DNA from 2 places in the Paenibacillus sp. RUD330 genome. Region 1 is predicted to be linked to the other one. Evidence: riboswitches for the same ligand, from Rfam matches in the RefSeq annotation. Region 1 holds a riboswitch; the other holds the start of a gene.
What was found. A riboswitch is a leader RNA that binds a small molecule or an ion and turns the genes downstream of it on or off. The one in region 1 is predicted to bind glycine.
Positions count from the first base shown of each region.

Region 2: it holds a riboswitch for glycine, as region 1 does, so the genes downstream of both, gcvT (glycine cleavage system aminomethyltransferase GcvT) here and sdaAB (L-serine ammonia-lyase, iron-sulfur-dependent subunit beta) in region 1, are expected to answer to the same signal.

Region 1 covers NZ_CP022655.2:507,916-518,359, forward strand. The annotation lists gene CIC07_RS02285 (hypothetical protein) at 1-76, opposite strand, end outside; gene clpP (ATP-dependent Clp endopeptidase proteolytic subunit ClpP) at 214-795, opposite strand; gene CIC07_RS02295 (RNA polymerase sigma factor) at 977-1,714, shown strand; glycine riboswitch at 2,411-2,512, shown strand; glycine riboswitch at 2,513-2,626, shown strand; gene sdaAB (L-serine ammonia-lyase, iron-sulfur-dependent subunit beta) at 2,740-3,465, shown strand; gene sdaAA (L-serine ammonia-lyase, iron-sulfur-dependent, subunit alpha) at 3,434-4,357, shown strand; partial or broken gene CIC07_RS02310 (DUF3626 domain-containing protein) at 4,721-4,972, shown strand; gene CIC07_RS02315 (ABC transporter substrate-binding protein) at 5,168-6,433, shown strand; gene CIC07_RS02320 (carbohydrate ABC transporter permease) at 6,492-7,454, shown strand; gene CIC07_RS02325 (carbohydrate ABC transporter permease) at 7,451-8,278, shown strand; gene CIC07_RS02330 (ABC transporter ATP-binding protein) at 8,571-10,373, shown strand.
Region 2 covers NZ_CP022655.2:4,500,045-4,510,488, forward strand. The annotation lists gene CIC07_RS25525 (carbohydrate-binding protein) at 1-161, opposite strand, end outside; gene CIC07_RS20615 (DUF4188 domain-containing protein) at 276-785, opposite strand; gene CIC07_RS20620 (TetR/AcrR family transcriptional regulator) at 929-1,465, opposite strand; gene CIC07_RS20625 (DHA2 family efflux MFS transporter permease subunit) at 1,642-3,111, opposite strand; gene CIC07_RS20630 (TetR/AcrR family transcriptional regulator) at 3,169-3,756, opposite strand; gene gcvH (glycine cleavage system protein GcvH) at 3,932-4,321, opposite strand; glycine riboswitch at 4,490-4,589, shown strand; glycine riboswitch at 4,593-4,699, shown strand; gene gcvT (glycine cleavage system aminomethyltransferase GcvT) at 4,906-6,030, shown strand; gene gcvPA (aminomethyl-transferring glycine dehydrogenase subunit GcvPA) at 6,041-7,420, shown strand; gene gcvPB (aminomethyl-transferring glycine dehydrogenase subunit GcvPB) at 7,459-8,916, shown strand; gene CIC07_RS20655 (lipoate--protein ligase family protein) at 9,411-10,244, shown strand.

The DNA.
Region 1 (10,444 bases):
GAATCAGCACCTGCTTGCCTTTCAACTGCTCCAGCATAGCCATCACCTCTGCGGTTAAAATTGGATTCCATTCCATTGTACACCTACCGGATGCCGGCTTGGCAAAGGATGGATAGCCGAGCCGGACGCTCTCCTGTTCTCAAGGCTGCATGCTCGTAAAAGCTGCATGCTCGTAAAAGCTGCATGCTCGTAAAAGCTGCATGCTCGTAAAAGCTACATGCTCGTAATGATATGGTCCACGATTCCATATTCCTGGGCCTCTTCGGCGGAAAGGAACGTGTCGCGGTCCGTATCCCGCTCGATGCGCTCCAGAGGCTGGCCGGTGCGCTCCGCCGCAATCCGGTTCATCTTGTCTCTCAGCTTAAGGATGCGCGTGGCGGAAATGGCGATATCGCTGGCCTGGCCCTGCGCTCCTCCTGAAGGCTGATGGAGCATGACCTCGCTGTTCGGCAGCGCTCCCCGCTTGCCCTTCGTTCCCGCGAGCAGGAGCCAGGCCGCCATGGAAAAGGCCGTGCCGGTGCAGAGCGTCCGGACATCCGGTTTCACGAACTGCATCGTGTCGTAGATGGCGAGGCCGGCGCTCGTGGAGCCGCCCGGGCTGTTGATGTACATATGAATGTCCTTGTCGGGGTCATCGGCGGCCAGGAACAGCAGCTGCGCGATGATCGCGTTGGCCATATTGTCCTCGATCGCCGTGCCGACGAAAACGATGCGGTCTTTCAGCAGCCGGGAATAAATATCATAGGAGCGTTCCCCCTTGTTGGTCTGCTCCACGACATAAGGGATATGGGTCACAGGTCGTCATCCTCCTTCGCTGGATGGGTCGGAATGGTTTTGCCACTGGTAAACGGATGCGGGGAGGGAAAGGATACGGCTGGAACGCGGAAAAGAAATTCCCCGGCCTTCCGTATCCTTTTGGCAGGATCATTCGTTTACCGGTCAGAATATCTATGCGTATCGAAAGGGGATGCCGCCGATGGAGACGGAGACGGAGCTGGAGCTGGAGCTGGAGGAGGAGCGCGCGGCGCTGAGAAGATATTGCCTGGCGCTGACCCGCAGCGCCTGGGAAGCGGAGGATCTGGAGCAGTCGGCCTGGTGCAGGGCGCTGGCCGCCCCGATCTGGCGGGAGCATGCCAACCGTCAGGCGCTGCTTCTGCGCATCGCCCGGAACCTGTGGACGGACCACTTGCGCAGGGAAGCTCTCCATCGCCGAACGCTGCCCGAGCTGCAGGAGGCGGAGGCCGTCCAGCCTGCGGCTAGCTGGGAGCTGGAGGAGCTGCTGCGCCCGCTGGAGCTCCGCTTGTCTCCTCTGCAGCTGTCGGTATGGCTGCTGCGCGAGGTCATGAACCGTTCGATCCGCGAGACGGCGGAGCTGCTTCTGACGACGGAAGGCGCGGTGAAAGCCGCCTTCCACCGGGCCCGGCGCGCGCTTGACGGCGTCAGGCGCGATCTGCAAGCAGGCGGCCTGCGGGAGCCGGCCGACGAAGCGCTCATGGCGCGGCTGCGCGGCCTGGCCGCTGCGGTGCGGACGGACGATGCGGCCGCCATCGCAGCGCTCGCCGAGCAGGATGTGCTGGAGCCGGCCGTGGCGGTCGGCATCATCGGCGCCAGCGCCCATTCCGCCGCAGCGCATCGGGGACCGCAGGCGATGCTTGGCGGAAGCGGCTTCTACGCCTCCGCCGGCGGCTGGACGTCGTACGGCATGGCGGGCTGATTCGATTTTGATCAATTGCCGATTCAACCGGCTATGAGCCATAGTTGAGACATAGTCGGCTGGTTTGTCGGAAGTATGGTGCAGGAACTTTTGGAAGGAACTTTTGTGCGGCAGACCGTTGCCAGGAGGAGAATTCGGGTGTTCTTCAGACGGTGTATCGGACATACGATCCGTTAGTTAGGGATTTTTTTCGATTTCGTCGAATTATCGGACATAGGTTCCGCTATTTGGGGTAAAACAGCCCGTTTTGAGTTGTTTTCTCCGAAATAAGGGATCCTATGTCCGTTAAATTTTTTTGAACGGTGATTTTGGTTGAAATAGCGGATCGTATGTCCGATACGAGAGAAGTTGTGGTTTTAACGATAGTCGGAACACACCGGCACCTTGGTGCAAGCCCCGGTCAATCTGCCGCGCACCCCGCCAAGCAGCAAGCCCCGCCCAATCTGCCGCGACCCCCGCCAATCTGTCCCAGCCCCGGCCCCAATCGGCAAGAACACACAGCCTGCCCGCAGATCCGGCCTCGTAAGTCGCACACTTCTATCCCGCCGCGTGCAGCGACATGACCGCCTTTTCGCGTAATTGCTGCGGCCGGCCGACCTGCCCGCGGACTGCGGGTTGAAGATGGCCGCGCTCCTGCATATAATGGGTGTAGATAACGTTTGCAATCTTGACGAAATCCTTAATTGAATAGAGCGGATGAAGGCAGCGGGAGAGACTACCTGTAACACGGGGCGGCGCCGAAGGAGTAAGCCCTGGGGACAGGGTGAATCTCTCAGGCAAAAGGACCTTTGCCGGACGCATCTCTGGAGAGAATTCCAAGCCCGCGCACAGGCGCGCATGGAATCACCCAAGGGGAAACTCGCGGAGCGGGAAGCGAGGCAACTCTCAGGTACAAAGGACAGAGCGGAAGAATCGCGGGAACGGGCGGCACGCCCTTCTTTCGGCGCATTCTTCTGCTCTGTCCCTTTTTTCGGCTCTTGCAACAACTCATTTTCGGCCTCTACAACAACTCAAGACGAAGGAGAATGGCTGTGCGGTTCAAAGACGTGTTTTCCATTATCGGTCCGGCCATGGTCGGACCTTCCAGCTCCCATACGGCGGGAGCGGCGCGAATCGGGCTTGCGGGGCGCAGGCTGCTGGGCGAGATGCCGCAGGAAGCGAAAATCTCCTTTTACGGCTCCTTCGCGGCCACCTATCAAGGACATGGCACGGATACAGCCGTCACAGGCGGACTCATGGGCTTCCATACGGATGACCCGCGCCTGCCCGATTCGGTCGAGCTGGCCGAGGAAGCGGGAATGGACCTGGTGTTCCAGGAGGGGAAAGGGCTGTTCCCCCATCCCAACACGGTCCGGCTCGATCTGACCGCTGCGGACGGAGGCCGCAGGCTGTCTCTGCTCGGCACTTCGATCGGCGGAGGCAATGTGGAGGTCGTGGAGGTGAACGGCTTCGCGGTGAAATTCAGCTGCTCGTACCCGACGCTGCTCATCCGGCACCGGGACCAGCCGGGCGTCATCGCGTCTCTCTCGGCGGCGCTGCAGGAGGAAGGGCTCAATATCGGCGGGCTGTCGCTCAGCCGCATGGAGCGCCAGGGCGAGGCGCTGGCCGTGGTGGAGCTGGACGCTCCGGTGAAGGCGGGACTGATGGAGCGGATCGGCCGAATGCCGCATGTGCTTCAGACGGATTATATGGATTTGAACGATGACAGGGGGAACGACGATGAACTTCCGGACGCTGAAGGAACTGAGTGAGCGCTGCGGCGAAAGCGGCCTGAGCATCGGCCGTCTCATGCTGGAGCAGCAGTCGCGCGAATCGGGCCGCGAGCCCGGGGTGGAATTCGCGGCGATGAAGGACTATTACGGCATCATGAAGGAAGCCGTCCATAACGGCCTGACGCGCGACACAACTTCCCGCAGCGGCCTGACCGGGCTCGATGCCCAGCGGGTCGCGGCTTACAACGCGGCCGGGGAGCCGAGCCTCGGCGGCGATGCAGGGCGCGCCATGGCGTATGCGCTGGCCGTGTCGGAGGTGAATGCTTCCATGGGCCGCATCGTGGCGACGCCGACAGCAGGCTCCTGCGGCATTATCCCCGGCGTCTTCGTCAGCACGCAGGAGCGCTTCGGTTGGAGCGATGACGAGATGACCTACGGCCTGTTCGCGGCCGGCGCAATCGGTTATGTCATCGCGAACAATTCGTTCGTATCCGGCGCCGAGGGCGGCTGCCAGGCGGAGGTCGGCTCCGCGATCGGCATGGCGGCCGGAGCGCTTGCGGAGCTGCGCGGCGGCACGCCGGGCCAGGCTGTACACGCGGTCGGGCTCGCGCTGAAGAACTCGCTGGGCCTGATCTGCGATCCGGTCGGCGGGCTGGTGGAGATTCCGTGCATCGTGCGCAACGGCTTCGGCGCCGTTACGGCGCTTGCGGCTGCCGATATGGCGCTTGCCGGCGTGCGGAGCGTCATTCCTTCCGACGAGGTCGTGCAGGTGATGCTGGAGGTCGGCGCTGCGATGCCGGAGAAGCACCGCGAGACTGCGGGCGGCGGGCTGGCGCAGACGCCTACCGGCAAGAAGCTCATGAGCGAGCTGCGCAAGAAAGGCCGCCCTCTGCGCAAGGCGGAGGATCAGGACGGCAATACGGAAGCTTGACCGAAATCCGAATTCAAAGCCTCCTCGCGGAGGCTTTTTTTGCGCGCTGAATCGAGGCTGGAACCGCCGTCAGGCTGAGCATCATGACGTGCCGATATGCTGCTCAAATGCCTCTCGAATGCTGCTCAAATGCCTCTCGAATGTCTCTCGAATGCCTCTCGAATGCCTCTCAAATGCCTCTCAAATGCCTCTCAAATGCCTCTCGAATGCCTCTCGAATGCCTCTCAAATGCCTTCTCAAATACCTCTCGAATGTCTCTCGAATGCCTCTCGAATGCCTCTCGAATGCCTCTCGAATGCCTCTCATATGCTGCCCATATGTCGCTCATAGCCGCTCATATGCCGCTGATTCGGCGTTATCCGGCATATGGGCTTTTTCCTGAAGGCGGATGAGGTTCCGGCCGATTTTAGAGGACCTTCGATGCCTTCCCTTGCCCGGAGAATCGCTCGCAACGGGGAGGTCGATGCCTTCCGGATCGGCTGTGCGGCCATGGATTTGAAGCGGAATCCGGCGGCATGGAGCGATAGGGGCGGCTGCTCGGCTGTTCTGCAGGAGCTGAAGCAGCTAAGGCATGTGCTCGTGCAGTACGGGCATCCGCGACGCACAGCGGAGTGAGCCGACAGCAATGAAATACAGAAGAGCCGATTTCCGCCGATGACGGTTTCAAAACGTATGGAGATGGGTATAGGAAGTAAATCCGTTTAGTGTGCAAGTTCTGCGGAGATCGGAATAAAATAGTACGGTTAGGCGGATGGGACGCGGGGCGGCTGCGGCCGCCGGCGCGCCGAGGCAGTCAACATGTCAGGAGGAATGGCGGAAGTGGTCAAAACCAGAATGGTCGGCTTATGCATGCTGATTCTTGCCATGATCGCCGCAGGCTGCGGCAGCACTTCTCCAACCGAGAAAACGAAAACGCTTACACTCTGGTATTGGAACCGAAGCCTCGACGACGGGCTCATCAAGTCCGTCGAGCAGAAGTTCCCGGGCATCCGCATCAACGCGCAGAAAATCGGAGGCGACTTCAAGTCCAAGCTGAAAACGACGCTCGCCGCCGGCTCCGCAGGACCTGATATCGTCGCTTTCAACGACTGGGTGTCCGAGCTGTTCGTCAGCTCCGACCGCTTCTACGATCTGTACGACCTCGGAGCCAAGGAGATCGAGCCGGATTTCCTCGACTGGAAATGGAATTTCGGCGTCACGCCGGAAGGGACGATGATCGCCCTGCCGATCGATACGGGGCCGACCGCTCTCTTCTATCGGGCCGATCTGTTCCAGGAAGCGGGCCTCCCGTCGGATCCGGAGGACGTGCACAAGCAGCTCGGAACGTGGGAGAGCTATCTCGACGCAGGCAAGAAGCTTCAGGATCATTTTGCCGGCAAGGTCAAGATGCTCGACAACGTGAACAACGTCTACACCCAGGTCAATGCCCAATCCGACCGCATCTATTTCTCCAAGGAGGACGAATTCATCGGAGACACGACCGGCTCCTCGATGAAGAACGCCTGGAGCCTGGCCGTCAAGGCCGCCCAATTGAAGCTGGCCGGCAATGCAAACGCCTTCACGAGCGAATGGAGCGCGGCCATGAACAACAGCAGCATCGCGTCCTTCGTCGGGGCCGTCTGGATGAAGGAGGTTCTGGAGGAGGCCGCGCCGGATACGAGCGGCAAGTGGAGAGTCGCCCGGGCTCCGGGCGGAGACGGCAACAACGGCGGCTCCTTCCTCGCCATCATGAAGACGAGCAACTACCCGCAAGAGGCCTTCGAAGTCATCCGCTATCTTCAAAATCCCGACAATCAGATCCAGTCCTATAAAAATCTCAATCTGTTCCCTTCCGCCGCCAAAGCGCTGGACGATCCCATCATGAAGGAGAAGGAGCCGTTCTTCGGCAATCAGGCGACCGGCGAGATCTTCTCGGAATCCGCACGGAACGTGAAGCCGGCCTACTTCGGAGGCAAGTATTCGAATGTGAACGGAATCGTCGGCCGCGAGCTGACCTCCGTCGCCCTGCAGGGCAAAAACCCCGACAAAGCCTGGAAAGACGCGATAAGCCGGATCAAAAAAGAGCTGCTGCGCTGACGCGGAGCCGATGCCGCTGTGCATTCCTAAGATCAATGGCTGACAGGAGGTCACCCCAATGGGCAATCCCATGCTGAACGCGGAGCCTGCCCGCGCTCCCGTACCCCCGCGCATCAAAGGCAGCTTGGCTTCGAGACTTTGGAGACATCGGAAGGAATACCTGGCCATATCGCCTTTTTACATCTTGTTCGCCATTTTCGGCTTGTTCCCGATCGCATTCTCCATGTACCTGTCCTTCCAGAAGTGGGATGGAATCGGAAGGATGAGCTACAACGGCGTGAACAATTACCGCTTCATGCTGACGGATCCCGAATTCTGGAGGGCGGTCGGCAACACGCTCCTCATCTGGATCTACTCGACGATTCCGATGCTGTTCATCGCGCTGGCCGTCGCGTTCCTGCTCAATTCCTCGTTCGTCCGGTTCCGGACCTTCTATCGGATCGGCTATTTCCTGCCGAACGTCACCTCGCTAGTGGCGGTGGCGATCGTGTTCGGCACGATCTTTTCCAACAATTACGGGCTGCTCAACTATGTGCTGAACTTGCTGGGCCTGAATTCGATCGAGTGGCTGAACAAAACCTGGGGCATCCAGCTCGCGGTGTCCGTCATGGTTATCTGGCGCTGGGCGGGCTACAACGCGATCATCTATCTGGCGGGCTTGCAAAGCATCCCGAGCGTTCTCTATGAAGCCGCCAAAATCGACGGGGCCTCGACGATCCAATCCTTTTTCCGGATCACGATTCCGAACCTGAGGCCGATCATCCTCTTCACGCTGATCACCTCGACCATCGGAGGCATGCAGATCTTCACCGAGCCGCAGGTGCTCGCGGGCAATGACGGAGGGGTCAGCGGCGGCGGCCTCACGATCGTGCTGTATCTATACCGCGAAGCGTTCATCCATAACTACTTCGGCTACGGCGCGGCTGTCGGCTGGGGCATGTTCGTGCTGATCGCGCTCTTCTCGATCGTGAATTGGCTGTTCGTCCAAGGCGGGCAAACCCGCGGGCAGGAGGTGAAATGATGGCGATGAGAACCAAATCGATTCTGCTCCATATCGGCCTCGCCATCGGGCTGCTGATATCGATCTTCCCGTTCTACTGGCTGCTCGTCATGGCGACGCGCACGACATCGGACATTTACAGCTTCCCGCCGAAGCTGTGGTTCGGCACCCGGCTGCTCGACAATATCGGGCGGGTGTTCGACAATGTCGATTTCTTCGGAGCGTTCTGGAATACGCTGTTCGTCGCCTCCGCATGCACCCTGCTGGTGCTGTTCTTCGATTCGCTGGCGGGCTTCACGTTCGCCAAGTTCGATTTCCCCGGCAAAAAGCTGCTGTTCGTCCTGCTGCTGGCGACCATGATGGCGCCGTCCCAGCTGTCGCTCGTGCCTTCCTTCGTCATCATGGCCAAATTCGGGTGGGTCGGCACGTTCAAGGCGCTGATCATCCCGGGAATGGCCAATGCGTTCGGGATCTTCTGGATCCGTCAGTACGCCCAGGAATCGGTGCCGTCCGAGCTGCTGGACGCCGGCCGCATCGACGGCTGCGGCTTCCTGCGCCTCTATTGGAACGTCGCCCTGCCGATATTGCGGCCTGCGCTTTCCTTCCTCGGCGCCTTCACCTTCATCGGAGCGTGGAACGATTACCTATGGCCGCTGATCATCCTGACCGACGAGCGCAAATATACGCTGCAGGTGGCGCTGGCGTCGCTGAACGGAATTTACGTGACGGATTATTCGATGGTCATCGCCGGAACATTGCTTGCCGTCATTCCTCTCATCATCCTGTTCCTGTTCATCAGCAAGCAGTTCATCTCGGATATCGCAGCGGGCGCGATCAAGAGCTGAAGCGGGAGCGGGGAAAGATTCCGGACTTCAAAGGAGCGAGCCGTCCAAGGCCTCATCGGCCGATGGAGGGCTCTTTTTTTGCTGCTGCTCGGCAGAACACGCGGCTGCCGGGAGTCGCGGCTGCAAGTCCTCCGGCCGCCCTCTGCCGGTGCGGGAGCAGCGCCTGCCAAGCGTTCCCCTCCTTTTCCCTTCAATGGGCATTGACACCGGGCAAGGTCATCTCTTATAGTTCCCCTGACCTGATGCATAGGTTCAATTTGTTAGCCTAACAACTTAACGAGGGTGGTCCATCATGTTCAACCGAGCCGCGCAAGCCGAACTGCCCGGGAATTCATTCGAACGAACGTTCCAACAAGCGGTGCAGGAGGGAAACCGAACTTCCTTCCAATACCTCCTGTCGCTGTATAAAGGCAACTTCATGAACCTCGGCATCTCGCTGATGTTCATGGTGATCAAAAGCCTGCCGGTCTATCTGCTGCCGATCGTCACCGCCAATGTCATCAACATCGTCGCCCAGCCCTCCCAGCATTCCATGCGGGAACTCTGGCTCAACTTCGCGGTGCTGCTGGTCGTCGTGCTTCAGAATATCCCGACCCATGCCGCCTACGTGAGCTTCCTCAGCCGCGCCATCCGCACCGTCGAGGCGGGATTGCGCGGAGCGATGGTGCGCAAGCTGCAGCAGCTCTCGATCAATTCCCACCGCGAGCTGCAGGCTGGCCGGCTCCAGTCCAAGGTGCTGCGCGACGTCGAGGCGGTGGAGGGCATGTCCAAGCAGCTGATGCTGGCGCTGTTCCCGGCGATCCTGAACGTCATCATCGCGTTCGGCCTCACGCTGTACACCAACTGGCTCGTCTCGCTGTTCTTTCTCGTCACCGTTCCTTCCGCGATCGCGGTGATGAGGCTGTTCCGCAGGCGGATCAAGCAGAGCAACAGCGAGTTCCGCAAGGAAATCGAGACGATGAGCTCCCATGTGTCGGAGATGGTGGAGATGATTCCGGTCACCAAGGCGCATGGCCTGGAGCAGGTCGAGATCGACCGCATCGACACGACGCTGAAGCGGCTGCAGGGCAAGGGCTACCGGATGGATCTCGTCGAAGCCTACTTCGGCGCCTCCAACTGGGTCACGTTCCAGATCGTGCAGGTCGTATGCCTGCTGTTCACCGCCTATCTCGCTTACACCAACAAGATTCCGGTCGGCAGCATCGTCATGTACCAGGGGTATTTCGGCATGATTCTCGGCTCCATCACGGCTCTCATGAACGTGTATCCGATGATTGCCAAGGGCTTCGAGTCTATTTCTTCCATTACGGAGATTCTGAAATCGCCGGATATCGAGAACAACGCCGGAAAGCTCAAGCTGGCCAAGGTGGCCGGTGATTACCGCTTCTCGGGCGTCCAGCTGAAGTTCAAGGACAGCGAGCAGCATGTGCTGGAGGAGCTGTCGCTGGAGGTGAAGGCCGGCGAATGCGTCGCTTTTGTCGGAGAATCGGGGGCAGGAAAGTCGACGATCCTCAATCTCGTTATCGGCTTCCTCGAGCCCAGCTCGGGACAGGTGAGCGTAGACGGGATTCCGCTGTCCGAGCTGGATCTGTCGGAATACCGCCGCCATCTGGCCGTGGTTCCGCAGACGAACATCCTCTTCTCCGGCTCGATCCGGGACAACATCACCTACGGCCTGAAGGGCATCACGGACGAGAGGCTGATGGAGGTCGTGGAGCTGGCCCATCTGTCGGAAATGGTGGGCAGGCTGCCGCACGGCGTCGACACGATGGTCGGCGAGCATGGAGGCAAGCTCTCCGGCGGCCAGCGCCAGCGCATCGCGATCGCCCGCGCGCTCGTACGGGATCCGCAGGTCATCGTCCTCGACGAGGCGACGTCGGCGCTCGACAACGCCTCGGAATTTCATGTGCAGCAGGCGATGCAGCAGCTCATCAAGGGGCGCACGACATTCATCGTCGCGCACCGGCTGTCTACGATCCGCCATGCGGACCGCATCGTAGTCATGAAGCGCGGAAGAATCGTCGAGACGGGCACGTTCGACGAGCTGATCGCCCTCAAGGGCGAATTCTATCATTTGAAACAGCTGCAGATGTAGCTCTGCAGCCTTACTGAGATAACAGCAAAAAAGAGGATTCCCGTCGGGGGGATCCTCTTTTTTTGTTTCGT
Region 2 (10,444 bases), 1.6 Mb from region 1:
ACGGTCGCCTTGGCCGCATAGGCTGCGCCCGGCGCCCAGGCTGAATCCTCGGCGTACACCCGCTGGCCTGCCGGGTACAAGGCGGCAATCAGCAGAGCCAGCAACAGGCTCCAGATTTTCAGGCCGTCGAGCCTTCCTCTTCTGGGGTCGACCTTCTTCATCAATCATCATCCTTCCTCATGCGGGATGACTATATCTTTGAAAATAGCGGTCGGCCGGGCAAGTGCTGGAAGGCCCATTCCGGCGCTCATCGCACAAATTTCCCCCTGCCCCCTTCAGGCATGTGGGTTGGGAGGGGTCGGAACGGCTGGAGCCGAATCCCCGCCCATTCTGCGGCGCGACGTCTCCTTGCGGCCGGTTGCCGGGACATGCCTGCCCGCTTTGGCGAGTCCCATGACCGGCATGTTTCCATAGACCGCTTCGTGGCTGCCGGGCTGTATCACATATGTTTCATGGAAGATGCCGACCGACCCGTCCGTTCCAACGGAACGATTGAACCTCTTCCAGGCCTCCAGATGAATGCCGCCCCGCGCATAGCGCTCCAGCTGGTCATAGGATCTCCAATACTGCAGCAGCACCGGGCCGCGCGCGCCCAAATGCATCTCATGGCTCATGAACCCTGTATCGGGATTGGCGTACAGCTCCCTCATCATCGGTCCCATTGAGCGAAGCACCGGCAGCCACTTGTGCACGGCCAGCAGCTTGTTGATCCTCATCCCGATGACGAACACGACGAACGTACCATCCATTTCCGCGGTGAACCTTCCCGATATCGCTTTAGCCATTCCTTCCACTCTCCTTTTATTTATCAGTCAATAAATAATGAGGGATAAAAAAGGCCGCTGCTTGAGCGGCATTTCTCATTCCCGGCCCAACTCGCTGAACTCTTCTTCCATGCTCACTCGGCTTCGAAGGCTGCAGCCAAGCTTCAGCAATCCGAGCTCTCCTCCCAAGGGAGCAGCTGTTTCAGTCCTGTCAGCTCGGACAAGGCGATGGCTAGCCCCAGACCGATGAACTGGGTCGCGCGGAAGCCAGGAAACTCCATGCCCGCCCGTTCGAAACGGCCCTTCAAGCTGGCGTGGATGGCGGCAAACTCTTCCTGGACATACTGGCGGATGCCCGGCTCCGGTATGGAGTGGGCCGTCATGCAGAGCAGCACCTCGCTGCGGAAGCCGCCCTCCAGCAGCTCCTGGAACGCATGGCCCATCGCCTGCTCAAGCTCGCCGGGAGGCGCCTGAACCGCCTCGAACGCAACGCGGATCTGCTGTGCCGCACTCTGCAGGACGGACATATAGAGAGCTTCCTTCGTCCGGAAAAAATGAAAGACGTACGGCTGCGTAACGCCGACCGCGGAAGCCACATCCGCCGTCGTTGTCTTGTAATACCCTTTCTCGGCAAACAGCGCGGCTGCAGCGCCCAAAATCTGCTCCTTGCGTCCTGCCGCCTGTTCCTCTCTCGGTGTCATGAGTTAATTTACCTTCCCTGTTCCGTACAATTTATTGATCAATAAATAAGATATCCTCTTCCTGCAAATCTGTCAATCCATCCAGCCGAAAAAAATCCTGCGCTCGAAGGAGCGCAGGATAACGCCCGCGCGTCTTCGCGCGAGGTGCAGTGGCATGCCGGGAGCGTCGGGCCGGCTCAATGTCCGGCGTGATGCACTTGCTCCTGCTTTTCGACTTTCACCCGCTTGATGAACAGGGCGCATACGAAGCCAAGCACGGCAAAGATCATGACGAACAAAAAAGCATTTTGAACTCCCTGGGTCATGGCCGCAGGAACGGTCGACAGATCGGAGGGCGAATGCTTGCCGTCCGCATAATATGCCTTGCTGCCCGCCGTCATGATGCTGATGGCGAGCGCCGTGCCGATCGCGCCCGCAACCTGCTGCAGAGTGTTCATGATCGCCGTTCCGTCCGGATAGAGCTCCCGCGGCAGCTGGTTCAGCCCGTTGGTCTGGGCCGGCATCATGATCATGGAAATGCCGATCATCAGAAGGCTGTGCAGAAGGATGATTTCGCCCTTGGACGTGGCCGTATTGATGCCCGTCAACAGCCAAAGCACGACGAACACCAGCACCAGGCCCGGCAATACGAGCCAGCGCGGGCCGTATTTGTCGAACAGCCTGCCCATGATCGGAGACATGACGCCGTTGATCAGTCCGCCGGGAAGCAGCAGCAGGCCCGCCGCGAGCGGCAGCAGGCCGATGCCTGCCTGCAAATACAAAGGCAGCAGAATGACGGTGGAAAGAATGATCATCATTCCGATGAAGATCATCAGCGTGCCGAGCGTGAACATCGGGAAGCGGAATGCCCGCAGATTCATCATCGGCTGCTTCATCCGCAGCTGGCGGACGGTGAACAGGACCAAGGCGACGACGCCGACGGCGATGCCGATAATGACTTTCGGGCTGCTCCATCCATGGTCGCCTTCTCCAGCGCTGCTGAAGCCGTAGACGACGCCTCCGAAGCCGAGGCTGGAGAGCACGATCGAGAAGATGTCGATGCGCGGACGGGCAAGCTCGGAGACATTTTTCATGAACATCAGGCCGAACAGGAGCGCGACGACCAGAAGCGGCAGCGCCGTCCAGAATATCGTCCTCCAGCTGGCATACTCGAGGAACAGGCCCGCTATCGCAGGTCCGACCGCCGGCGCGAACATGATGACAAGCCCCATCATGCCCATGGCCGCTCCCCGCTTGTGCGGCGGGAATATAACCAGCACCGTGTTGAACATCAGCGGAATGAGCAGGCCGGTGCCGACCGCCTGGACAAGCCTTGCAATGAACAGGAAAGCGAAGCTCGGCGCGCTCGCCGCGATCAGCGTGCCCGCAATCGAGAAGACGAGCGATGCGGTGAACAGCTGGCGCGTCGTGAACCATTGGAGCAGCAGGCCCGAGATCGGCACGAGAATGGCCAGCACAAGCAGAAATCCGGTCGTAAGCCACTGGATCGTGGCGGGCTCGACCTTGAACGTGCCCATCAGTTCATTCAGCGCGATATTGAGCGCCGTTTCGCTGAACATGCCGATGAATCCGGCAAGCAGCAGAGCGGTCATGATCGGAACGACCTTGAAGGAAGCTCCTTCTTGAGGAGCAGCGGCTGCTCCCATTGTTTTTTCCATTCTGATTTCCCTCCTGGGACAGGTTTCCCCGTCCTTTGTCTCTGTTTAGTTTCCGACCCCTCCATGTGTTCCATTCACAAGCACAGGCATGAATTCCTCCACGAGCCGGAACGGCCGGGTGTCGTTGTTCGTCATCGCGAGAATGACGGCGCCCTCCAGCATGGAAATGATCAGAATCGCCGATTTGCCGGCCGATTCAGGATCCAGGCCTCCTTGCTGCAGAGCCGCCTCCAGGCTTCCCTGCCATTCGGAGAATACCGTCTGGCAAGCCTGCCTCAGATCGTCGCTGATGCCGCTTGTCTCCACGAACATCCAGAAGCTGAACGGAATGCATTCGGCAAATGATCCTGCGCTTTCCGTAATGCCCCGCACGAAAGCCTGAAGAGCCTTCGATACCGACGGCTCGCTCTCCATGCAGCTCCGCAGCGAATCCAGCACGGCACGTTTGGACAGCGAGATGCATTCCATGGCGAGCTGCTCCTTGCCCTCAGGGAAAAAGTGATACAGCGAGCCTTTTGGCGCCTTGCTTTCCTTGACGATCTGGCTCAAACCGGTGGCATGATAGCCCTGCAGCAGGAACAAGCGGGATGCCGTCTCGACGATCCGATCCCGGGTATGATTGCGGTCGGCCATAGGAGCTCCTTTCGAATTAGAACGATCGGTCTAGTCAATGAAACCACAAAAAAAGGCATCCGGTCAACGGGCCGGATGCCTTTAGTCAATCTTTACCGAGCCGCGCATGGAACGCGGACATCCGCAAGCGGCAAGAAGAGAGCGCAAATCGCGCCCTCCTCCGCTGTACGGGAGCCTAGTCCGTCAGCTTGGCATAAGCTTCCGCGTCCAGCAGCGCCGCTACAGCCGCCTTCGCGTCGGCGCCCGTGTCGATCTCGATCATCCAGCCGCCGGCAAAAGGATCGTTGTTGACGAGCTCCGGCGAGTCGCCCAGCTCTTCGTTGACTCGGACGACCGTTCCGCTGACGGGGGAATACAGGTCGGACACCGTTTTGACGGACTCGATGGTCCCAAGAGGCTGTCCCGCTTCAACGCTGTCTCCAGCCTGAGGCAGCTCGACGAACACGATGTCCCCGAGCTGATGCTGGGCATGGTCCGTAATGCCGATCCGAACGATCGTCTCTCCTGCCGCTTCCGCCCACTCATGCTCCTCCGTATAGCCCAATCCTGCGCGAATCTCACTCACTGGACGCTCATCCTTTCCCATCATGGCCTGGTTTGGCAATCTATGCGCAAAGCGTAAACGATCACAGGCGGCTGTGTCAACATAACTCACTCGGCATGTCTTTTGGGCTGAAATTCTGTTGACACAGGGTTGTCCCATCTGTAAAACTGGTTGTAACTGAATATGCGGATGAACGCAACGGGAGAGATCGCCGGTACATGAAGCGGCGCCGAAGGAGTAACCCTGCCCGGCAGGGGAATCTCTCAGGCAGAAGGACCTTTGCGGGACGCGCCTCTGGAGAGAACGGAAGCTTGCGGCCCCGCCGCTTCGCCGACGTCACCCAAGGGGAAACCTGCGGAGACGAATGCGCAGGGTAACTCTCAGGTACCAAGGACAGAGCATGGATGACACGTTAAGCGTGGCTGATTTTTTTCAGCCGGCACGGCGTTGTTTTTCCTGCGCTGTCCTTTTTGCTTTTCTCCCTTTCATTATGCGCCAAGGACGGCTTTTCCATCAGTCGGGCGTTGAAGGCTTGCAAGGGGAAGATGATTGATCAGCGAACAGGCTTAACTTTCGAGCACTCAGCATACAAAGGGAGGACTACCATGGCCAATCTGCGCACGACCCCGCTCCATTCCCTCTACAAGGAATACGGCGAAGCCCGCTGCATCGACTTCGGCGGCTGGGACTTGCCGGTTCAGTTCACCGGCATTCTGAAGGAGCATGAGGCTGTCCGGCAGCGCGCCGGACTGTTCGACGTGTCCCATATGGGCGAGTTCCTCGTCACCGGCCAGTTCGCCGGCGATTTCCTGCAGCGCGTGACGACGAACGACGTGTCCAAGCTGAAGGACGGCTCTGCCCAATACACGCTCATGTGTTATCCGGACGGAGGCGTCGTCGACGATCTGCTCGTCTACCGGATCAGCGAGGACCAGTACATGCTCGTCGTCAACGCCTCCAACATCGGCAAGGATTTCGATTGGCTGCGGGAGCATCTGATCGGGGACGTCACGGTGGAGGACCGCTCCGACGACACGGCGCTGATCGCTCTGCAGGGTCCGCTTGCAGGAGAGATTCTGGACCGCTGCACGGATGCCGCCTGGGGCGGGCTGAAGCCGTTCGAGTTCCTGCCGAAGGCGGCTGTATGCGGCGTCGAGCTGCTGCTCTCACGCACCGGCTACACCGGAGAGGACGGCTTCGAGCTGTACGCTCCGGCCGCCGACGCCGCCAAGCTGTGGCGCGCCCTCATGGAAGCAGGCGCTCCGCTCGGCCTCGAGGCGGCCGGTCTCGGCGCGCGCGATACGCTGCGCTTCGAGGCGAGGCTGCCGCTGTACGGCCAGGAGCTGTCGGCCGACATATCCCCTCTGGAAGCCGGACTCGGATTTTTCGTGAAGCTGGATGCGGGGGACTTCATCGGCCGGGACGCGCTCGCTGCGCAGAAGGAAGCCGGCGTGCCCCGCAAGCTGGTCGGCATCGAGCTGCTGGAGCGGGGCATCCCGCGAGCCCATTACCAGGTCTACGCCGGAGAGCAGCTGATCGGCGAGGTGACATCGGGCACCCAGTCGCCGACGCTGAAGCGCAATCTCGGACTCGCGCTGATCCAGGCCGAGCATGCCGCGGTCGGCACCGAGGTCGAGGTCGACATCCGCGGCAAGCGGTTGAAGGCCGCAGTCGTCAAAGCCCCTTTCTACAAACGAAACGCGGCATCGCCCGCATCTGCCAAGGAGTGACAAACCCTTCATGACGACCCAGCATCGCTACATCCCCATGACCGAGCAGGACCAGCAGGAAATGCTGCAGACGATCGGCGCGGCCGCCCTGGAAGACCTGTTCCGCGACATTCCGCAATCCATCCGCTACAAGGGCACGCTGCCGATGTCGGGCGCGCTCGACGAATGGGCTCTCCTCCGCCATCTGAAGGAGCTTGCCGGCCGCAACGCCGATCACGAAACGACGACGAGCTTCCTTGGCGCCGGTCTCTACGACCACCATATTCCCGTCGTCATCAACCATATGATCTCCCGCTCGGAATTCTATACCGCTTATACTCCATATCAGCCGGAAATCAGCCAAGGCGAGCTGCAGGCGATTTTCGAGTTCCAGTCCTACATCTGCGAGCTGACCGGCATGGCCGTCGCCAACGCCAGCATGTACGACGGCGCGACCGCCTTGTCCGAGGCGGCGGCGCTTGCCTCCGCCCACACCCGCCGCAAGCGCATCGTCGTCTCGCGCGCCGTACATCCCGAGGCGCGCGAGATTTTGCGCACGAGCGCCCGCGGCCTCGGGCTTGAGCTCGTAGAAGTCGGCTTCCAAGACGGCGTCACCGACCTGGAAGCGCTCCGCTCCGCCGTCGCTGGCGGCGAGACTGCCGCCGTGCTCGTGCAGTCGCCGAACTTCTTCGGCTGCATCGAGGATCTGGCGGCGATCGAGCCGATCATCCACCATGCCAAAGGGCTGCTCGTCGTGAGCAGCAACCCGCTCTCGCTCGGCTTGCTGGAATCCCCCGGAGCGCTAGGCGCCGACATCGTCGTCGGCGATGCCCAGCCGCTCGGGATCCCTTCCTCCCTCGGCGGACCGACCTGCGGATTTTTCTCGGTGGCCGAGCCGCTCATGCGCCGCATGCCGGGACGCATCGTCGGCCAGACCAAGGATCTCGACGGCAAGCGCGGCTTCGTGCTGACGCTGCAAGCCCGCGAGCAGCATATCCGCCGCGAGAAGGCGACGTCCAACATCTGCTCGAACCAGGCGCTGCTCGCCCTGTGCGCTTCCATCTATCTCAGCGTGATGGGCAAGCAGGGCATCCGCGAAGCCGCCGAGCTCAATATCCGCAAATCGCATTACGCGTCCAAGACGCTCGGTTCGGTGGAAGGAATCGGCCTGCCGTTCGGCTCCGCTCCTTTCTTCAATGAATTCGTGGTCTCTCTGCCGGAAGGCGCATCGGCCAAGGAGCTGAACAGCAGGCTGCTCGCCGAGGGCTTCCTCGGCGGCTTCGATCTCGGCTCCGCTTACCCGGAGCTTGAGGGCCATATGCTCGTCGCCGTAACCGAGAAGCGCACGAAGGAAGAGATCGACGCATTCGCCGCCGCGCTTGGCGGCCTGACGAAGGAGGCGCGCGCATGAGCAGCCATGAACAACTGAAGAGCGCCGGAATCATCGATGTGAAGCCCGAGAAGGCGCTCATTTTCGAAATGAGCCGTGAAGGCCGCAAAGCCTATTCCCTTCCTGTCTGTGACGTGCCTGATGAGGAAGGGCTCGAGGATCTGATTCCTTCCTCCCTGCTCCGCAAGCAGCCGGCTTCCCTGCCGGAAGTGTACGAGGTGGACGTCATCCGCCATTATACCGAGCTGTCCCGCCGCAACTTCGGCGTCGACAACGGCTTCTACCCGCTCGGTTCCTGCACGATGAAATACAATCCGAAAATCAACGAGGATGCGGCCCGGCTGAACGGCTTCGCCCGCATCCATCCTTACCAGCCGGAAGAAAGCATCCAGGGCGCGCTGGAGCTGTTGTACGTGCTGCAGAACGATCTCGCCGCGCTTACCGGCATGGATGCCGTCACGCTGCAGCCGGCTGCCGGAGCCCACGGCGAATGGACCGGCCTCATGATGATCCGCGCCTACCACGAGAGCCGCGGCGAGATGCGCACGAAGGTCATCGTGCCGGACTCCTCGCACGGCACCAACCCGGCCAGCGCCACGACGGCCGGCCTGGATACGATCACGATCAAGTCCAATGAGCGCGGACTTGTCGATCTCGATGCGCTGCGAGCTGCAGTCGGCCCTGATACAGCCGCCCTCATGCTCACGAACCCGAGCACGCTCGGCCTGTTCGAGGAGCAGATCGTCGAGATCGCCGCCATCGTGCATGAAGCCGGCGGCCTGCTCTACTACGACGGAGCGAACTCCAACGCCATCATGGGCATTACCCGCCCGGGCGACATGGGCTTCGACGTCGTGCATCTCAACCTGCACAAAACCATGAGCACGCCGCATGGAGGCGGCGGTCCCGGAGCCGGTCCTGTCGGCGTAAAGGCCCATTTGACTCCGTTCCTTCCGAAGCCGGTCGTCGGCAAGCGCGATGACGGCAGCTACTTCTTCGACTTCGACCGTCCCGCTTCCATCGGCCGCGTCAAATCGTACTACGGCAACTTCGGCATTCTGGTCCGCGCGTACACGTATATCCGCACCTACGGTCCGGAAGGGCTGCGCCGCGTCTCGGAATGCGCCGTGCTGAACGCCAACTACATGATGGCGCGCCTCGCGGAAGCCTATGAGATTCCGTACCCCGGCGTCTGCAAGCATGAGTTCGTCATGTCCGGCCGCGGACTCAAGGAATACGGCGTGCGCACGCTCGACGTCGCCAAGCGGCTGCTCGACTTCGGCTATCACCCGCCGACCATCTACTTCCCGCTCAACGTCGAGGAATGCATCATGATCGAGCCGACGGAGACCGAGAGCAAGGAAACTCTCGACGCCTTCATCGACACGATGATCCGCATCGCCCGCGAAGCGAAGGAGACGCCTGAGCTCGTGCAGAACGCTCCGTATACGACCGTCGTGCGGCGGCTGGACGAAACCCAGGCTGCCCGCAAGCCGGTGCTGAACTGCTCCTGCTGAATACAAAAAAAGCTTTTCCCGGCGCTGCCCGGGAGAAGCTTTTTTTGCATGGCTGCGCATGCCTCGCCCTACCTGCTGAAGCTGTGATGTCCAGCATCGCGGCAAGCACGGACGGCCAGCCATCCGGATGGAGTTCATGTCCGGCTCCTTCAAGCGTCAAGAGGACGGACTGACGATTGTGCGCTGGAGATGCCGGGCGTGCGCGAATGGAGCGATCGGATCTTCGGTTCCGTGCACGATCAGAGCCGGCTGTCCGATTTTCCGTTCGTCCGGGCAACATATTCTTCGCCTTCCGGAGCATCGCCTGATTCACCGTGCTCGGCAGCGGGGCGGACTGTTCCTGCGAGCAGCTCGCTTAGTCCCGGTTGATCAGTTGCTGCTGCCGCCTTCAGGTTCGCCGCCAGACATAACGGACCGCGCTACATGAAGAAGACAGGACGAATATGTTAAAGTGTATAGATACGATCCGGTTGTTAAGGAAGGAAAACATTGCCATGATACAAGAAATTTATTCCGGCCTGCTTTTGCTTGACCGCATGGAAGATTGGGCGGAGCCGGACGTGCTCCACTCCTTTGCCTTGGACGAGCTGCTCTGCCGCCAGACCGGTCTCGACGGCGTCCCCGTTCTTCATCTTTGGCGCCACCCTTCGGGCTTCGTCATGGGCCCTCGCGACAGCCGCCTGCCCGAGGCCGCGCTTGCCTCCAAGGAGCTTGAGCGCCTCGGTCTTTCCGTCGCTGTCCGCAACTCCGGCGGGGCAGCCGTGCCTCTCGACCCCGGAGTCGTGAATATTTCCCTTATCCTGCCTCTTCAGGGCAGCGCCTCGGTGCGGTTCAACGATGATTTCCAGCTGATGTACGAGCTCATCGCAGCCGCGCTGGATGGCTTCGGTGTCCGTGTCGACAAAGGTGAAATCGCCGGAGCCTACTGTCCAGGAGACTACGATCTCAGCATCGATGGCCTCAAGTTCTGCGGCATCGCGCAGCGCAGGCTCGCCCGCTCCTACATCGTACAAGCCTTCGTCAATGCCGGAGGCTCGGGAGCCGAGCGCGGCCGCCTCGTTCGTCAGTTCTACGATACTGCTGCCGGCCGCTCGGGCACCGAGCTCAGTTATCCGCTCGTGGAGGCCGGCACGATGGCGAGCTTGGAGGAGCTGGTCGTCGGCCTGTGGCCGGATCCCTCCCGCCTGTTCGCCGAAGCCGCCGTTGATGCAGCCTTTGGCAGCGGCGGCCGTGCCGTCTTCCCTTCCGCCCGCATGCCGGCGAACTCTTCCATCCGCGAGCTGGCGCATTCGCTGCGAGGCCGTTATCCGATCGGCCATCGGCCGTAACTCAGAGGCTTTTCCCGCCCCGAATGACATAAAGGGCGGGAGAAGCCTTTTCACGATTCGGCCTGACCGAATCGTACAGGCCGGAATTGACAACCGCATAGTACCGATGCGGAGAATCGCCATCTATTTGCGACGAGTCATTGTCCGTGTCCTTCAGTTGCTCCTCTCTTGGAGCAGGCAGGTGTGCCCCGCCTGCAGGT